DNA from 4 places in the Streptomyces sp. NPDC018029 genome. Region 1 is predicted to be linked to each of the others. Evidence: riboswitches for the same ligand, from Rfam matches in the RefSeq annotation. Region 1 holds a riboswitch; each other region holds the start of a gene.
The links. Region 1 has a riboswitch for cobalamin ahead of ACH4D5_RS11730 (ribonucleoside-diphosphate reductase subunit alpha). Riboswitches for the same ligand answer to the same signal wherever they lie in the genome.
Positions count from the first base shown of each region.

Region 2: linked by a shared signal. The riboswitch ahead of cobN (cobaltochelatase subunit CobN) and the one ahead of ACH4D5_RS11730 (ribonucleoside-diphosphate reductase subunit alpha) in region 1 are both predicted to bind cobalamin.
Region 3: linked by a shared signal. The riboswitch ahead of ACH4D5_RS04000 (ABC transporter substrate-binding protein) and the one ahead of ACH4D5_RS11730 (ribonucleoside-diphosphate reductase subunit alpha) in region 1 are both predicted to bind cobalamin.
Region 4: linked by a shared signal. The riboswitch ahead of ACH4D5_RS25045 (energy-coupling factor ABC transporter permease) and the one ahead of ACH4D5_RS11730 (ribonucleoside-diphosphate reductase subunit alpha) in region 1 are both predicted to bind cobalamin.

Region 1 is NZ_JBIRFV010000003.1:676,140-680,343, reverse strand. It holds gene mctP (monocarboxylate uptake permease MctP) at 1-1,118, shown strand, start outside; gene ACH4D5_RS11735 (GNAT family N-acetyltransferase) at 1,199-1,699, shown strand; cobalamin riboswitch at 1,754-1,884, shown strand; gene ACH4D5_RS11730 (ribonucleoside-diphosphate reductase subunit alpha) at 2,015-4,204, shown strand, end outside.
Region 2 is NZ_JBIRFV010000007.1:289,733-293,936, reverse strand. It holds gene ACH4D5_RS22765 (precorrin-8X methylmutase) at 1-491, opposite strand, end outside; gene ACH4D5_RS22760 (cobalamin biosynthesis protein CobG) at 503-1,864, opposite strand; cobalamin riboswitch at 2,147-2,266, shown strand; gene cobN (cobaltochelatase subunit CobN) at 2,304-4,204, shown strand, end outside.
Region 3 is NZ_JBIRFV010000001.1:904,404-908,607, forward strand. It holds gene ACH4D5_RS03990 (ABC transporter ATP-binding protein) at 1-395, opposite strand, end outside; gene ACH4D5_RS03995 (FecCD family ABC transporter permease) at 392-1,420, opposite strand; gene ACH4D5_RS04000 (ABC transporter substrate-binding protein) at 1,417-2,379, opposite strand; cobalamin riboswitch at 2,423-2,586, opposite strand; gene ACH4D5_RS04005 (Mov34/MPN/PAD-1 family protein) at 2,559-2,981, opposite strand; gene ACH4D5_RS04010 (amino acid permease) at 3,068-4,204, opposite strand, start outside.
Region 4 is NZ_JBIRFV010000008.1:243,186-247,389, forward strand. It holds gene ACH4D5_RS25030 (energy-coupling factor ABC transporter ATP-binding protein) at 1-699, opposite strand, end outside; gene cbiQ (cobalt ECF transporter T component CbiQ) at 741-1,490, opposite strand; gene ACH4D5_RS25040 (energy-coupling factor ABC transporter substrate-binding protein) at 1,497-1,919, opposite strand; gene ACH4D5_RS25045 (energy-coupling factor ABC transporter permease) at 1,919-2,647, opposite strand; cobalamin riboswitch at 2,677-2,861, opposite strand; gene ACH4D5_RS25050 (hypothetical protein) at 3,088-3,396, opposite strand; gene ACH4D5_RS25055 (ArsR/SmtB family transcription factor) at 3,604-4,204, shown strand, end outside.

The sequences.
Region 1 (4,204 bases):
AGGACCTGCCGCTGCTGATCGCGTTCGCGGTGCTCGCCGCGTACACGTACTCGTCGGGGCTGCGCGCGCCCGCGCTGATCGCGTTCGTGAAGGACGGCTTGATCTATCTCGTCATCGTCGTCGCGATCATCTACATCCCGATCAAGCTCGGCGGCTTCGACGACATCTTCGCCAAGGCGGGCGAGGCGTTCTCGCAGACCAACCCGGCGACCGACAAGCCGCGGGGCGCGCTCGCGCCGCCGGAGGCCGGTCAGTGGACGTACGCGACCCTGGCGCTCGGCTCGGCCCTCGCGCTCTTCATGTACCCGCACTCGATCACGGCGACGCTCTCCTCCAAGAGCCGGAACGTGATCCGCCGCAACACCACGATCCTGCCCCTGTACTCCCTGATGCTGGGCCTGCTCGCGCTGCTCGGCTTCATGGCGATCGCGGCCGGGGTCAAGGTCGAGAACGGCCAGCTGGCGATCCCGCAGCTCTTCGAGAACATGTTCCCGGACTGGTTCACGGGCGTCGCGTTCGCCGCTATCGGCATCGGCGCGCTCGTCCCGGCCGCCATCATGTCCATCGCGGCCGCGAACCTCTTCACCCGGAACATCTACAAGGACTTCATCAAGCCCGACGCGACGCCCGAGCAGGAGACCAAGGTCTCCAAGCTGGTCTCGCTCATGGTGAAGGTGGGCGCCCTCGTCTTCGTCCTCGGCATGGACAAGACCGTCGCGATCAACTTCCAGCTCCTGGGCGGCATCTGGATCCTGCAGACGATGCCCGCGCTGGTCGGCGGCCTGTTCACCCGGTGGTTCCACCGCTGGGCGCTGCTCGCCGGCTGGGCGGTCGGCATGGTCTACGGCACGCTCGCCGCGTACGGCGTCGCCTCGCCCACGCAGAAGCACTTCGGCGGCTCGTCCGACACGATCCCGGGCATCGGCGAGATCGGCTACATCGGCCTCACCGCGTTCGTCCTGAACGTGGTCGTGACCGTGGTCCTCACCTTCGTCCTGAAGGCGCTGAAGGCGCCCGAGGGCATCGACGAGACGTCGCCGGAGGACTACACGGCGGACGCGGGCGACCCCGGTGTCATACAGGAACTCCCGAAGGCGACGGCGGGCGCCGGACACTGATCCCTGCCACCGCGCACGCGACTCGGGCCGCCGGAAAAAACCGGCGGCCCTTTGTCGTACCCGTGTTGCACACTGCGCCCATGGATTTCACGATCAGCATCAGAGAGGCACGACCCGAGGATCACGAGGCCATCGGCGACCTCACCGCGCAGGCCTATCTCTCCGACGGGCATCTGGACTTCGGAGCGGACGACCCCTATCTCGCGGTGCTGCGCGACGTGCCGTCGCGGGCGGCGGCGGCCGAGGTCCTGGTGGCCGCGGCGGACGGAAAGGTGCTCGGCTGCGTCACCTACGTACCGTCCGGCGGGCCGATGGCCGACATAGCGCGGGACGGCGAGGCCGAGATACGCATGCTGGCCGTCTCCCCCGAGGCGCGGGGCCGGGGTGTGGGCGAGACGCTCGTACGGGAGTGCGTGCGCCGCGCCGAGGAGGCGGGCCGCAGCGCGCTCGTCCTGTCCACGCAGACGTCCATGCACGCCGCCCACCGGCTGTACGAGCGCCTCGGCTTCGTGCGGACGCCCGAGCGCGACTGGAACCCGATCGAGACGGTGCCGCTGCTGACGTACGCGCTGAAACTCTAGCCGCCCCCTCTGCGGGCCGACACAAGATGTGGGCCTGCTTCAAGAGCGCGGCACAAGATGTATGCTCATGCTCGCTGTCGCCGCAGGGGAATCCGGTGCAAGTCCGGAACTGTCCCGCAACGGTAGACGTGTACGCATTTGTCGTACGCGGAGTCCGAAGACCTGCCGGCAGTGCACCCGTGCCGTCCGGCCCGGGTGCCGACCGTCCGGGCCTCGTGGAATGGGCCGGTGGACGCGGTACGCCGCCCTGCCCGGGTGCGCCCGTGTGTGCCGTCCTCTCCCCCAGGCCCAGAGCCGAGCGAGGGAGAGCTCCACGTGACCATCGCGCCTGCCGAACCTGCGTCAGCGCCGTCACAGTCGACCGCCGAGGGTACCGAAGGCACCGACGGACCCGGGGCCGCGCTGCTGCGGACCCTGACCGACCTCACCGCCGACCTCCCCGACACCGACCCCGGCCGGGTCGCCGCCGCCGCGCTGCGCGGCCGCTCGGCCCGGGCCGACGAGGCGGAGCTGCGCGAGCTGGCGACCGAGGCGGCCGCGGGGCTCATCTCGGAGGACCCTGCCTACTCCAAGCTGGCGGCCCGGCTCCTGTCGATCGGCATCCGCGAGGAGGCGGCGACACAGGGCGTGCGCTCCTTCACCGACTCCGTCGCGGTCGGCCACCGCGAGGGCCTGATCGCCGACCGCACGGCGTCCTTCGTCACCGAGCACACGGCCCGGCTCGACGCGCTGGTGGAGGCCGCGCTCGCCGACGGCGCCGACTTCCGCTTCGAGTACTTCGGACTGCGCACCCTGCACAGCCGCTATCTGCTGCGCCACCCGATCACCCGCCAGGTCATCGAGACCCCGCAGCACTTCATGCTGCGCGTGGCGAGCGGCCTCGCGGAGGACGGCAGCGAACGCGCGCTCGACGAGGTCGCCGCGCTGTACCGCCTGATGAGCCGCCTGGACTACCTGCCGTCCTCGCCGACGCTCTTCAACTCCGGCACCCGCCACCCGCAGATGTCGTCCTGCTACCTCCTCGACTCCCCGCTGGACGAGCTCGACTCGATCTACGACCGCTACCACCAGGTCGCGCGGCTCTCCAAGCACGCGGGCGGCATCGGCCTCTCGTACTCCCGCATCCGCTCCCGGGGTTCGCTGATCCGCGGGACGAACGGGCACTCCAACGGCATCGTGCCGTTCCTGAAGACCCTGGACGCCTCGGTCGCCGCCGTGAACCAGGGCGGCCGGCGCAAGGGCGCGGCCGCGGTCTACCTGGAGACCTGGCACTCCGACATCGAGGAGTTCCTGGAGCTGCGCGACAACACCGGTGAGGACCAGCGGCGCACGCACAACCTCAACCTCGCGCACTGGATCCCCGACGAGTTCATGCGCCGGGTCGCCGCCGACCAGCCGTGGTCACTGTTCTCGCCGTCCGACGTCCCCGAGCTCGTCGACCTGTGGGGCGAGGAGTTCGACGCCGCCTACCGGCGGGCGGAGGCCGCAGGGCTCGCGAAGAAGACCATCCCCGCGCGGGACCTGTACGGCCGCATGATGCGCACCCTCGCGCAGACCGGCAACGGCTGGATGACGTTCAAGGACGCCGCCAACCGCACCGCCAACCAGACGGCGGAGCCCGGCCACACCGTGCACTCCTCGAACCTCTGCACGGAGATCCTGGAGGTGACGGACGACGGGGAGACGGCCGTCTGCAACCTCGGCTCGGTGAACCTCGGCGCGTTCGTGGACCCGGCCGCCCAGGACATCGACTGGGAGCGTCTTGACGACACCGTCCGCACCGCCGTCACCTTCCTCGACCGCGTCGTCGACATCAACTTCTACCCGACCGAGCAGGCCGGCTGCTCCAACGCCAAGTGGCGCCCGGTGGGCCTCGGCGCGATGGGTCTCCAGGACGTCTTCTTCCAGCTGAAGCTGCCCTTCGACTCCCCCGAGGCGCGCGCCCTGTCCACCCGGATCGCCGAGCGGATCATGCTCGCCGCGTACGAGGCGTCCGCGGACCTCGCCGAGCGCAACGGCCCGCTGCCCGCCTGGGAGAAGACCCGCACCGCGCGCGGCGTGCTGCACCCGGACCACTACGACGTCGAGCTGACCTGGCCGGAGCGGTGGGCGGCGCTGCGCGACCGTATCGCCACCACCGGCATGCGCAACTCGCTGCTCCTCGCCATCGCGCCGACCGCGACCATCGCGTCCATCGCGGGCGTCTACGAGTGCATCGAGCCGCAGGTCTCCAACCTCTTCAAGCGCGAGACGCTGTCCGGCGAGTTCCTCCAGGTCAACGCCTATCTCGTGAAGGAGCTGAAGCGGCTCGGCGTCTGGGACGCGCAGACCCGCGAGGCGCTGCGCGAGGCCAACGGCTCGGTGCAGGGCTTCGGCTGGATCCCCGAGGACGTGCGGGCGCTGTACCGCACGGCGTGGGAGATCCCGCAGCGCGGCCTGATCGACATGGCCGCGGCGCGCACCCCGTTCCTGGACCAGGCGCAGTCGCTCAACCTGTTCTTGGAG
Region 2 (4,204 bases), on a different contig from region 1:
AAGCCGACCGGGATGCCGAGGACGGCGGCCGGGCGCGGCGCGCCTTCCTCGATCATCTCCAGGAGGCGGAAGAGGGCGGTGGGCGCGTTGCCGATGGCGACGACGGAGCCTTCGAGGCGGTCGCGCCAGAGTTCCATGGCGGCGGCGCTGCGGGTGGTGCCGAGCTCGGCGGCGAGGTCCGGCACGGACGGGTCGGCGAGGGTGCAGATCACGTCGTTGTCGGCGGGCAGCCGCTTGCGGGTGACGCCGCTCGCGACCATGTTCGCGTCGCAGAGGATCGGCGCGCCGTCGCGCAGCGCCTTGCGGGCGTCGGCGATCACCCGCGGGCTGTAGGCGAGATCCTTCACGAGATCCACCATCCCGCAGGCGTGGATCATCCGGACCGCGACCTGGCTGACGTCGGCGGGCAGGCCGTGGAGGTCCGCCTCCGCGCGGATGGTGGCAAAGGACTCGCGGTAGATCGCCGCGCCGTCCTTCTCGTAGTCGAACACTGTGCTCTCGCTCATCTCGTGGCCGTCGTTTTCGTGGTGTTACGTGCCGTGGTGACCGTCTCGGTCAGGGTGCTGCCCGTCACGGCCTCGGTCGAGCCGCCGGTGTGCCGCGTGACCTCGTAGCGGCCGTCGCCGGTGGCGAGGACGTCGACCCAGTCGCCGTGCGGGTGACCGCAGCGCCGCTCGCAGCCGGACCAGTGGACGGGGAGTCCGCCGGTGCCGGGCACTGCGTCGGCGCGGACGTCGGCGAGGGACTTGGCGCAGCCCGGGCGGCCGGTGCAGGCGCCGACGCCCAGCCAGGGCGAGTCGGGTGCGGTGACGTATCCGGCGGCGGCCAGCGCGGCCAGCCGTCCGCGGGCCGCAGCCCCGTCGGCGAAGCCGGGGAGCACGAAGCCGCGCCAGGGCGTGACCCGCAGCTCGTCGGCGGGGAGCGGCAGGAGGGCCCGCCACTGGGCGGCGCTCACGCGGCCGAGGCGGGCGTGGACCACCACTGCGCGGCCGACGACGCCCGGGGCGGGCGGCGCGGCGATCGGCGGCCGCGGGACGTCGGCGGGAGTGGCGGAGACGTCGGCGGGAGTGGCGGAGACGTCGGCGGGCGTCGCGGAAACGTCGGTGGGCGTCGCGGATACGCCGACCGGCGTCGCGGAGACGTCGGCCCGGGACAGTGCTCCCGCCAGGTCCGCGGTCGTCCCTTCGGGCAGTTCGCGCACCCGCCACGCCCCGTTGCCCGCCTCGCGCGCGGCGTCGAGGAAGGCCGCGGCGGCCGCGAGGGCGGCGCGCGGGACGTCGGCCCCGGCGACCCGGCAGGCGTGGCCCCCGAGACGTACGACTGCGGTCCCGCCGGATTCTGCGATCAAGGTCACATCGCCGCCGAGCCCGGCCGCATCCCCGCGGCCGTCGTCGAGGGCGAACAGGAAGCGGCCGGAGAGCGCTGTCGTCCACTCCTCCGCGCACAGGAGTCGGTCCAGCTCACGGGCCCACAACTGCACGTCGGCGTGGCCGAGTCCGTCGGTTCCCGCGAGCGGGGACGCCACCACGTTCCGCACCCGCTCGTGGCGCTCGGAGGGCAGCAGGCCGGCGTCCGCGAGCAGCCGGGAGAGCTCGCCGCCGCACGCGTCGCCGAGACCGCGCAGCTCGATGTTGCCGCGCGAGGTGACGCTGAGGTTCCCGTCCGCCAGACGCTCCGTCGCGGCCGCCAGCACGGACGTCTGATGCCCCGTCAGGAGACCGCCGGGCAGCCGGAGTCGGGCGAGGCGCCCGTCGTCCGCGAGGTGCAGGCGGAGGGCTCCGGGGCAGGCGTCACCCCGGTCACGTATGAGGGATTCGCCCTGGTCTGGGGATGGTGCTCGGGTGGGCGGCATGGCGGCGAGCATACCCACGCGGATCCGGCCGGTCGCCTCCCGAGACGGACCGTCCTGGCAGGTGGCCGCCCCATCGGCGGCGGGCAGGACTTACTATGCAGGCGGCGGGCCTCCAGCGGTCTCGGGGCAGTGGGGTGCGGGTCCGCGTCGTTCGGTGCGTGCTCTCGGCGTGCTGGGCGGAGGCCCTCGTACTGGACGTACTTGGGACTTCGCCCGGCGCGGCGAGAGGGCGTGCCGGGCGGCGTGGGCGCGTGCCACACTGCCCCGAGACCGCTGGGGTCCGCCGACGCCAGCGACGGCGTGGGTCCACCAGGACCCCAGGGAGGAAGCCCGGTGCGAATCCGGCGCGGTCCCGCCACTGTGAGCCCCACCTGTGTGGGGTGAGCCAGGAACTCCTGCCGTCCATACGACCACCCGGGGCGCGGACACCCCGAGGAAGGCCTGCGCCCGCATGCTTCTGCTGTTGTCGACCTCCGACACCGACCTGCTCAGCGCCCGCGCGGCGGGAGGCCCGGTCGACTACCGGTTCGCCAACCCGTCCCGTCTGGACCTCGACGCGCTGCCCGCCCTACTGGACGGCGTCGACCTCGTCGTCGTACGCCTCCTCGGCGGCGTCCGCGCCTGGCAGGACGGCCTCGACCAGCTCATCGCCACCGGCCTCCCGGTCGTCGTGCTCACCGGGGAACAGGCGCCCGACGCCCAGCTGATGGCGTCGTCGACCGTGCCGATCGGCATCGCCGCCGAGGCGCACGCCTACCTCGCGCACGGCGGCCCCGCCAACCTGGAGCAGCTGGCCCGCTTCCTCTCCGACACCGTGCTGCTCACCGGCCACGGCTTCGAGCCTCCCGCCGCCGCCCCCTCCTGGGGCCCGCTGGAGCGCACCGCCCGCGCCGACGTCGAGGGCCCCACGGTCGCCGTGCTCTACTACCGCGCCCACCACATGAGCGGCAACACCGCCTTCGTGGACGCGCTGTGCGGCGCGATCGAGGACGCGGGCGCCCGCGCGATGCCGCTGTACGTGGCTTCGCTGCGCGCCCCCGAGCCCGAGCTGATCGACGAGCTGCGCGCCGCCGACGCCATCGTGACGACCGTCCTCGCGGCGGGCGGCACCAGGCCCGCCGAGGCGTCGGCCGGCGGCGACGACGAGTCGTGGGACGCGGGCGCGCTGACCGGCCTCGACGTGCCGATCCTCCAGGCGCTCTGCCTGACCGGGTCGCGCTCCGCGTGGGAGGAGAACGACGAGGGCGTCTCGCCGCTGGACGCCGCGAGCCAGATCGCGGTGCCCGAGTTCGACGGGCGCCTCATCACGGTCCCCTTCTCCTTCAAGGAGATCGACGAGGACGGCCTTCCCGCGTACGTGGCCGACGCCGAGCGGGCGGCCCGGGTCGCCGGCATCGCCGTACGGCACGCACGCCTGAAGCACATCCCGGCCGCCGACAAGCGCCTCGCGCTGGTCCTCTCCGCGTACCCCACCAAGCACTCCCGCATCGGCAACGCGGTCGGCCTCGACACCCCCGCGTCCGCCGTCGCGCTCCTGCGCAGGCTCATCGCCGAGGGCTACGACTTCGGCCCCGAGGCCGACATCCCGGGCCTCGTCTCCGGTGACGGCGACGAGCTGATCCGCGCGCTCATCGACGCGGGCGGCCACGACCAGGAGTGGCTCACCGAGGAACAGCTCGCCGCCAACCCGGTGCGCATCCCGGCCGCCGACTACAAGCGGTGGTACGCGACGCTGCCGCAGGAGCTGCGGGACTCGGTCGAGCAGCACTGGGGGCCGCCGCCCGGCGAGATGTTCCTGGACCGCTCGCGGGTCGGCAACGGCGGGGACCCGGAAGGCGACATCGTGCTCGCCGCCCTGCGCCGCGGCAACCTCCTCATCCTCATCCAGCCGCCGCGCGGCTTCGGCGAGAACCCCATCGCGATCTACCACGACCCGGACCTGCCGCCGTCGCACCACTACCTGGCGGCGTACCGCTGGATCGCGGCGCCCGCGGCCGACGGCGGCTTCGGCGCCGACGCGATGATCCACCTCGGCAAGCACGGCAACCTGGAGTGGCTGCCCGGCAAGAACGCGGGCCTGTCCGCCGCCTGCGGCCCCGACGCCGCGCTCGGCGACCTGCCGCTGATCTACCCCTTCCTGGTCAACGACCCGGGCGAGGGCACGCAGGCCAAGCGCCGCGTGCACGCCACGCTCATCGACCACCTGGTGCCGCCGATGGCGCGCGCCGACTCCTACGGCGACATCGCGCGCCTGGAGCAGCTCCTCGACGAGTACGCGCAGATCAGCTCCATGGACCCGGCGAAGCTTCCGGCGATCCGCGCGCAGATCTGGACGCTCATCCAGGCCGCAAA
Region 3 (4,204 bases), on a different contig from region 1:
TCCTCGACGCCGACGCGGGCGAGGGCCGCCGTGACGAGTTCCTCGTCGGCCGCCGTGTCCGCCTCCCAGAACCGCTTGTGCGGGGAGCGGCCCATCGCGACCACCTGCCGGACGGTCAGCTCGAACGCCGCCTGCCCGTCCTGCGGCACGGTGGCCAGGCGCCGGGCGCGGGCCTTCGGGGTCATCGTGTGCAGGTCGTCGCCGTCGAGGAGTGCGTGGCCCGCGGTGGGGCGCAGCGTGCCGTAGACGCAGCGGAGCAGCGTCGTCTTGCCGCTGCCGTTGGGGCCGACGACGCCGACGGTCTCGCCGGGGGCGGCGGTGAGGTCCACGGCGTCGACGAGCCGCCTGCCGTCGATCTCGTACGAGAGGGCCTGGGTGCGCAGCTCGCCGGTCATGCCGGGACTCCTTCGGTACGCCGCCGCAGCAGCCACAGGAAGAACGGGCCGCCGGTCAGCGCGGTGAGCACGCCGACGGGGATGTCCTGCGGCGCGGCGACGGTGCGTGCGGCGAGGTCGGCGACGACCAGGAAGACCGCGCCCATCAGCGCCACCACGGGGAGCAGCGCGCGGTGCGCGGCGCCGACCAGCATGCGGGCGGCGTGCGGCACCATGAGGCCGACGAAGCCGATGGCTCCGCTGTACGCGACGAGGACGCCGGTCAGGAGCGAGGCGAGGACGAAGACGCCGGCGCGGAAGCGGGCGGCGTGCAGGCCGAGGACGGTGGCGCCCTCCTCCCCGGCGAGGAGCAGGTCGAGGGGCCGGGCCATGGACACCAGGAGGGCCGTGCCGACGGCGAGGGTGGCGCAGGGCAGGGCGAGCATGTCCCAGCGGGCGCTGCCGAGGCCGCCCAGCGTCCAGTACAGGACTTCCTTGAGGTGGTCCGCGCTGTCGGCGGTGACGAGGATGAGGCTGGTCAGCGCGGTCAGGATGTACGAGACGGCGACGCCCGCGAGAATCAGGCGGCCGGTGGCGAAGCTGCCGCCGCCGCGGGCCAGGGCGTAGATGAGGACGAGGGAGAGCAGCGCGCCCGCGAAGGAGGCGGCCGGGATCGTGACGGTGGTGGACAGGGCCGCGCCGAGGCCGAAGACGCTGCCGAGCACGATCGCGCAGACCGCGCCGACGGAGGCGCCCGAGGAGACGCCGAGCAGGAACGGGTCGGCGAGGGGGTTGCGGACGAGGGCTTGCAGGACGGTGCCGATGACCGCGAGCCCGGCGCCCACCGTCGCCCCGAGCAGGACTCTGGGCAGGCGGACGTCCAAAACGATCGTGCGGAACGGGGAGGGTTCGGCGCGGCCCGTGAGGATGTCCAGGACGTCGGCGGCAGGGATGCGGACGGAGCCGAGGGCGAGACCGGCCACGAGCGCCACCGCGAGGGCCGCGCAGAGCGTCGTCACGACGGTGGCGTAGCGCAGGTGCTTCACAGCTGTGCCGCCAGCTTCCTCACCGCCTCGGGTGCTCGTACTCCCGTGACCATGTCGGAGAGCCGCAGGACCGCGAAGCGCTTGTTCTTGACGGCGGGGACGTCCTTGAGGACGGGGTCCTCCAGGAGGCGCTTCTTCTTCTGGGCGACCGTGGTGGCGCCGTAGTCGAGGATCAGGATCGTCTCGGGCCTGCGCTCGACGACCGATTCCCAGGACGCGTCGCTGAAGGACTTGTCGACGTGGGCGAAGATGTTGCGGCCGCCCGCCCGCTCGATGATGTCGTTGCCGATGCCGCGGCCGCCCGCGGTGAACGCCGTCTTGTCGCCGCTGTCGTAGACGAAGACGGAGAGCGGCTTCTTGTCCTTGGACTTCTTGGCGGTGGCGGCCAGTTCGCGCTGGGCGCCCTTCACCCAGCGGTCGGCGCGGGCCCGCACCCCGAAGGTGGAGCCGACCTCGCGGACCTCGCGGTAGACGTCGTCCATGGAGACGGGCTTCTTGGCGCAGCCCTCTACGTTGAGGCGGCTCTCGATGCCGGACTTGGCGAGTGCCGAGCGGCTGCGGCCGTCGCCGGCGAGGAAGGCGCTGGCGTAACCGCCGTAGACGAAGTCGGGATTGGCGGAGAGCAGCTTCTCGTAGGAGGGGTACTCCTTGGCGAGCACCGGGAGCGACTTGTAGGCCTTCTCATACTTCGGGAGGACCTTGTCGTCGAGGTAGGCGGTGCCGGCGATGTGGTCCTTCAGACCGAGTTCCAGCATCACTTCGGTGGTGTGCTGGTTCATGGTGACGGCGCGCTTCGGAGGTGCGTCGTAGGTGGTCTTCACGCCGCAGTTGGTGACGGTGTACGGGAATCCTGCGGTCTTGGCGGCGGGCTTGCTGTCACCGCCGGAGCCGGACGAGGAGCACGCGGCGAGCGGGACGAGCAGGGCCGCGGCGGCCAGGGCACGTATCGGTCGGGACATGGCTGAACTGCCTCCTCCAGGGGATTTCCGCGTCCCCTGCGTCGTGTGGAGGAAGGCGGCAGGTCAGTTCCTGACTCCCCCGCCCCGGCCGGCGCGTGCCGGTGGGGCGGGGTCACAGTGGCGGGACCGTGCCGGGTTCGCACCGGCTTCCTGGGTCCTGCCGCCCTCGTGAGTAAAGCTCAGTATGCCTGTACGACCTTTACGTCTTCCTCGGTGACCTCGCCGTCGACGATCCGGTACGAGCGGAACTGGAAGGGGCCCGCGTCGTCGGTGTCCGCCGTGGAGACCAGGACGTAGTGGGCGCCGGGTTCGTTGGCGTACGTGATGTCGGTGCGCGAGGGGTAGGCCTCGGTCGCCGTGTGCGAGTGGTAGATGATCACCGGCTCCTCGTCGCGGTCGTCGAGCTCGCGGTAGAGCTTGAGCAGGTCGCCCGAGTCGAACTCGTAGAACGTGGGCGAGCGCGCGGCGTTGAGCATCGGGATGAACCGCTCGGGGCGGCCGGTGCCCGCCGGGCCCGCGACCACGCCGCACGCCTCGTCGGGGTGGTCCTGGCGCGCGTGCGCGACGATCTGGTCGTGGAGGGCCTGGGTGATGGTCAGCATGGCGCCAGGATAAGCAGAGGGGCCCGTGCGTACCGGAGTGTGGTACGCGCGGGCCCGAATGCTGGACAGCGGCCTTGGGGAGCCGGTCAGTCCTTGGAGAGGCGGTCGCCGGTGGAGGCATCCGCGGAGGCGTCCTCGGGGAGGCCGATCTTCCGCTTGTTGAACGCCGCGGCCTGCGGGTTGCGGCTCTTGAGGACCAGGTAGGAGACGCCGAGAATCGCGGCCCAGACCGGAGCGGCGTACAGCGAGATCCGCGCGTCCTTGTCGACGCCCATCATCACGATGACCATGCCGATGAAGAGCAGCGCGAACCAGCTGGTGTACGGGGCGCCCGGGGCCCGGAAGGTGGACTGCGGCAGCTCGCCGCGGTCGGCCTTGCGGCGGTAGCGGATCTGGCAGGCCAGGATCATGATCCAAGCCCACATGCCGGAGATGGTCGCGAAGGAGACGACGTAGTTGAACGCCTCGCCCGGCCACTGGTAGTTGATCCAGACGCCGACCAGCATGAACGCGGCGGAGGCCGTGGTGCCGATGAGCGGCAGGCCGTTCTTCGTGAGCTTGGTGAAGAACTTCGGGCCCTGGCCGTTCATCGCCAGGTCGCGCAGCATGCGGCCGGTGGAGTACATGCCGGAGTTGCAGGAGGAGAGCGCGGCGGTGAGGACCACGAAGTTCACGATCGCGGCGCCGACGCCGAGGCCCATCTTCTCGAAGGCCGCGACGAACGGCGAGACGCCCGGCTGGAAGTGCGTCCACGGCACGACCGACAGGATCATGATGAGCGCGCCGACGTAGAAGACGGCGATGCGCCACGGCACGGTGTTGATGGCCTTGGGCAGGACGGTCTTCGGGTCCTTGGACTCGCCCGCGGTGACGCCGACGAGCTCGACGGCGAGGAAGGCGAACATCACGATCTGCAGCGTCATCAGCGTGGAGCCGATGCCGTTCGGGAAGAAGCCGCCCTGGTTCCACAGGTGGGCCACGGTCGCGGTGTCACCGGCGTCGGAGAAGCCGATGGTGAGGATGCCGATGCAGATCAGGATCATGCCGATGATGGCGGTGACCTTGACCATCGAGAACCAGAACTCCAGCTCGCCGAAGAGCTTCACGGAGATGAGGTTCGCGCCGTACAGGATGACCGTGAAGATCAGCGCGTACGCCCATTGCGGGACGGAGCCGTGTGTCCAGTACTGCATGTACTGGGCGGCCGCTGTCACTTCCGTGAT
Region 4 (4,204 bases), on a different contig from region 1:
GAGGTCCCGCCGGGCCAGCGTCTCGGCCACCGGCCCCGTCCGCACTCCGGAGGGGGTGAGCAGCGCCGCGTCGTCGGCCCAGCGCAGGGCCAGGTCGACGTCGTGGGTCGCCATGACCACGGTCGTCCCGGCGTCCCGCAGCCGTTGCAGGGTGGCGAGGAGGCGTTCCTGGCCGTCGGGGTCGAGTCCCGCGGTCGGCTCGTCGAGGATGAGTACGCGGGGGCGCATCGCCACGGCTCCGGCGATGGCGGTCCGCTTCCGCTGGCCGTAGGAGAGCAGGTGGGTGGGCCGGTCGGCGAGCGCTGTGATGTCGAGGGCGGCGAGCGCCTCGGCGACTCGGGCCCGGACCTCGGCGTCGGGCAGGCCGAGGTTCAAGGGGCCGAAGGAGACGTCCTGTTCGACCGACGCGGCGAACAGCTGGTCGTCCGGGTCCTGCACCACCAGCTGCACGGTCGTGCGCAGCCGGGTCAGGCCCTTGCGGTGGTACGTCACGGGGACACCCTCGACCGTCAACTCGCCGGAGGCGGGCCGCAGTCCGCCGCTGAGCAGCCGCATGAGGGTGGTCTTGCCGCTGCCGTTGCGTCCGAGCAGCGCGAGGGCACGGCCCTCGACGACGTCGAAGTCGAGGCCGCTGAGCACGGTGGGCCCGTCCTCGTACGCGTAGGACACCGCGCGGAGAGCGACCACGGGCTGACTCATGGCGCTCGCGCCGCCCCCGGCGCTCGTCGCACTCGTGGCGCTCATGGAAGGAACCTTTCCAGTACGAGGGTCAGGGCCACCAGGCCCACGAGAAGCACCGCGCCGGCGGCGAGGAAGGGCCGTGAGATCCGGGCCTCGGGCACGAGGACGCGCAGGGTGCCGTCGTAGCCGCGCCCGGCGAGCCCGGCCTGCAGCCGGCTCGCCCGGTCGAAGGCGCGCACGAACGCGGTGGCGCCAAGGCCGGCCAGGGAGCGCCAGGTGGCGGCGCGGGTGGTGTGGCCGAGCCGGGCGGCCTGCGCCTGCCGGATCCGGCTCATAGAGTCCAGGAGCAGGAAGCTCATCCGGTACGTGACCAGCGCCACGTCCACGACCGGCGCGGGCACCCCCGCCTTCACCAGGCGGGGCAGCAGGTCCGACATGGGCGTGGTGAAGGCGAACAGGAGCACGCCGAGCGAGGCCGCGGAGGTCCGCAGGAGCAGACCGCCCGCGCGCGCCGGGCCGCCGTCCGCGAACGCCACGAACCCGCCGGGACCGCCGACCTGGATGAGCAGAGTCAGGGCGCCGGTCACGCAGAAGCCGAGCGGCACGCGGTAGGCGCGCCACAGTTTGCCGGGCGGCACGCCCGCCGGGCCCAGCAGCAGGGCGAGTGCGGCGACCAGCACCAGGACGGCGCCCGGCCAGGGCGGCAGCGAGATGGCCAAGACGGTGAGGCCGAGACCGAGCACGGCCTTGTCCACGGGATGCCGGCGGCGCCAGTGACTGCTGTGCGCCGCCGCGTCGATGGGCAGCACGCCGGGTCAGACCCGCTCGGTCCCGGACCGGGGGCCGCCCGCGTCGACCGGCTCGTCGGAGCCGTCCGACGCCTCCGGCCGCGCCGCTTCAGGCCGCGCCGCTTCAGGCCGTGCCGCTTCCGCCCGGGCCTGTTCCGCGCCCTGGCGGCGGCCCTTGCGCAGCCCGAAGTAGTAGGCGAGGACGCCCGCGCCGATGGCCGCCTGCAGGGCGAACAGCGCCGACTCGACTTCCCCGGACGGGGGTTCGTACAGCGGCGAGAACCATGGATCATAGTCCGGGTCGATCTCGGTGATCGCCGTCTCGGCCTGGGCGTCGGCGCCGGCGAACGGCTCTTCCTCGTCGTCGCCGAGACCGAGCGCCAGGGGAAGGACCGCGAGCGCGGCGACGATGAGGAGCAGCAGTGTGTTGATCTTCGCGTTCCGGCTCATCAGGCACTGGCCCCCGTCTCGGTCTTCTTCGTCGTGTCCGCCTTCTTCGTGGTGTCCGCCTGCTTGCGCTGCAGCAGTACGCCGAGGCGGGTGAGTTCGCCCTTGCTGGACTGCACGAGCAGGCGCATCACCAGGACGGTGAGCAGTCCTTCACTGACCGCCAGGGGGATCTGGGTGACGGCGAAGATGCCGCCGAACTTGCCCAGGGCGCCCAGGAATCCGCTGCCGGGGTCGGGGAACGCCAGGGCCAGCTGGACGCTGGTGACGCAGTACGTGGTCAGGTCGGCGACGAACGCCCCGAAGAACACGGTGACCATGAGCGGCACGTCGTACCGCCTCAGGAGCCGGTAGACCGCGTAACCCGCCCAGGGGCCGATGATCGCCATGGAGAACACGTTGGCGCCCAGGGTGGTGAGTCCGCCGTGGGCGAGCAGCAGGGCCTGGAAGAGCAGGGTGATGGTGCCGAGCACCGTCATGATCGGCGGCCGGAACAGGATCGCCCCGAGCCCGGTCCCCGTCGGGTGCGAGCAACTGCCCGTCACCGAGGGGATTTTCAACGCGGAAAGGACAAACGTGAAGGCCCCGGAGGCACCGAGGAGCAGCGTGCTCTCCGGATGTTCCTTGACTTCACGGGTCAGGGAGCGGACTCCGTGGACGACGAACGGCGCGGACGCTACGCCCCAGGCGATCGCGTGCGCCGGCGGGAGGAAACCCTCGGCTATGTGCATGGCTCAGCAGACCCTCTCCAGCACCTCGTGGATGGACAACGTGCCTTGGCCGGTCTCCTGGCTGACGGGTCGTACCGACCGGACTCCGCCTTCCCGGGTACGTGTGTACCCAGTGGCTGCCGCGAGGGCTGGAGCCGGACTTCCCGATCACAGTGGCGAGGGCCGCACCGGCATCACACCGGATTTCCCGAGCACCAAGGCGTGGTGACACTAGTGCGCAAAAATCGCCCTGACAACTTGCACGGCGGTCGCGCCGGTGTCACACCCGAGCGCACACCACCACCGCATACGCCCCTGCTCAGAGGCCATGCGTAGGTCTGGCGGCCCCGAACGTCCAGGGCCCCCACCCTCGGGGTGGGGGCCCTGGACGCTCAATGGCCGGTCGTTCTCAACTCCTCAGCGCCTCAACGCCTCAGCGCCGCAGCGCCTTCGACGTTCGATCAGGACTCGTCGTTCACCCACAGCTGCCACTTGCCGCTGCTGGGGTTCTTCTTGCAGTCCCACTCGGAGTAGATGGAGTTCCGGCCGTCGGCCTCGCACGCGGACAGGGTGCGGTAGGTGCCCACATAGATCCACGACATCGCGCCGAACTCGTCCGCGGACCTGTCGGCCGCCTCGCTCGCGGCGGAGGACGCGGTGGCCTTCGGAGCGCTGCTCCCGTGCGTGTCGGCCACCGCGGGCGTGGCAGCGAGCGCGGTGGTCAGAGCCGTCGCGGACACGAGCAGGGCGGCCTTCTTCATGTGACGCACAGATTTTCCTTCCGTCGGAGTGGAGCGTTGGGAGCACGGGGGCGGGCACCGGCGCCGCGGGCAGCGAGGTGCCGCGCGGCGCCGTCCTCCCCCCCTGGCCGGGACGGTGCTGCGTTCTCCCGGCCCCGCCAGTGTTGGCCGCTGGCCGCCACTGATCGACTCGTTTCGGGCTGGCCCGAATCGAAGGCCGCGAGGAGGATCGCCCGGGTGACGTTGCGTATCCACCTCACCGCCGAAGACCTGGCCCGCACCCGACTGGCCGCGGCGCCACGGCCCTTGCTCGAACTGGAGATCGCCGTCCGATTGCTCCAGGAGCGCTCCCACCCCGTCCGGTTCGACGCCTGGCGCAGCCGGGCGGCCCGGCATCTGCCGCCCCGGATAGGGACGTTGTGCGAGCTGATCCCCGCCACCGGCGCGGCGGTGGACTTCCTGGACCTGAGCGGCGAGGGCCACCCGGACGACCTGGTCGACCGGCTGCGCGGCACACCTGCCGACCGCGTCCGGAAGGATCTGCGGCAGTGGGCGCCCGGCCGCCCCCGGGGCCTCTCGCCGGCCGTCCGCTCACTCGGCCGGGACCCTTCCCTGGTGGGAGAGTTGGCGGACACGGTCGCCCATGCCCACCAGCACTTCATCGCGCCGTACTGGTCGCGCATCGACAGGCTCGCCCAGGTCGACCGCACCCGCAGGCTCCAGCAACTGGCCGGGCACGGCGTCGAGCGTCTCCTGAGCGGGCTCAACCCCCGCTACATCACCTGGGATCCGCCCGTCCTGCACCTGACCATGGCTTCCGGACGGGACGCCGACGTCC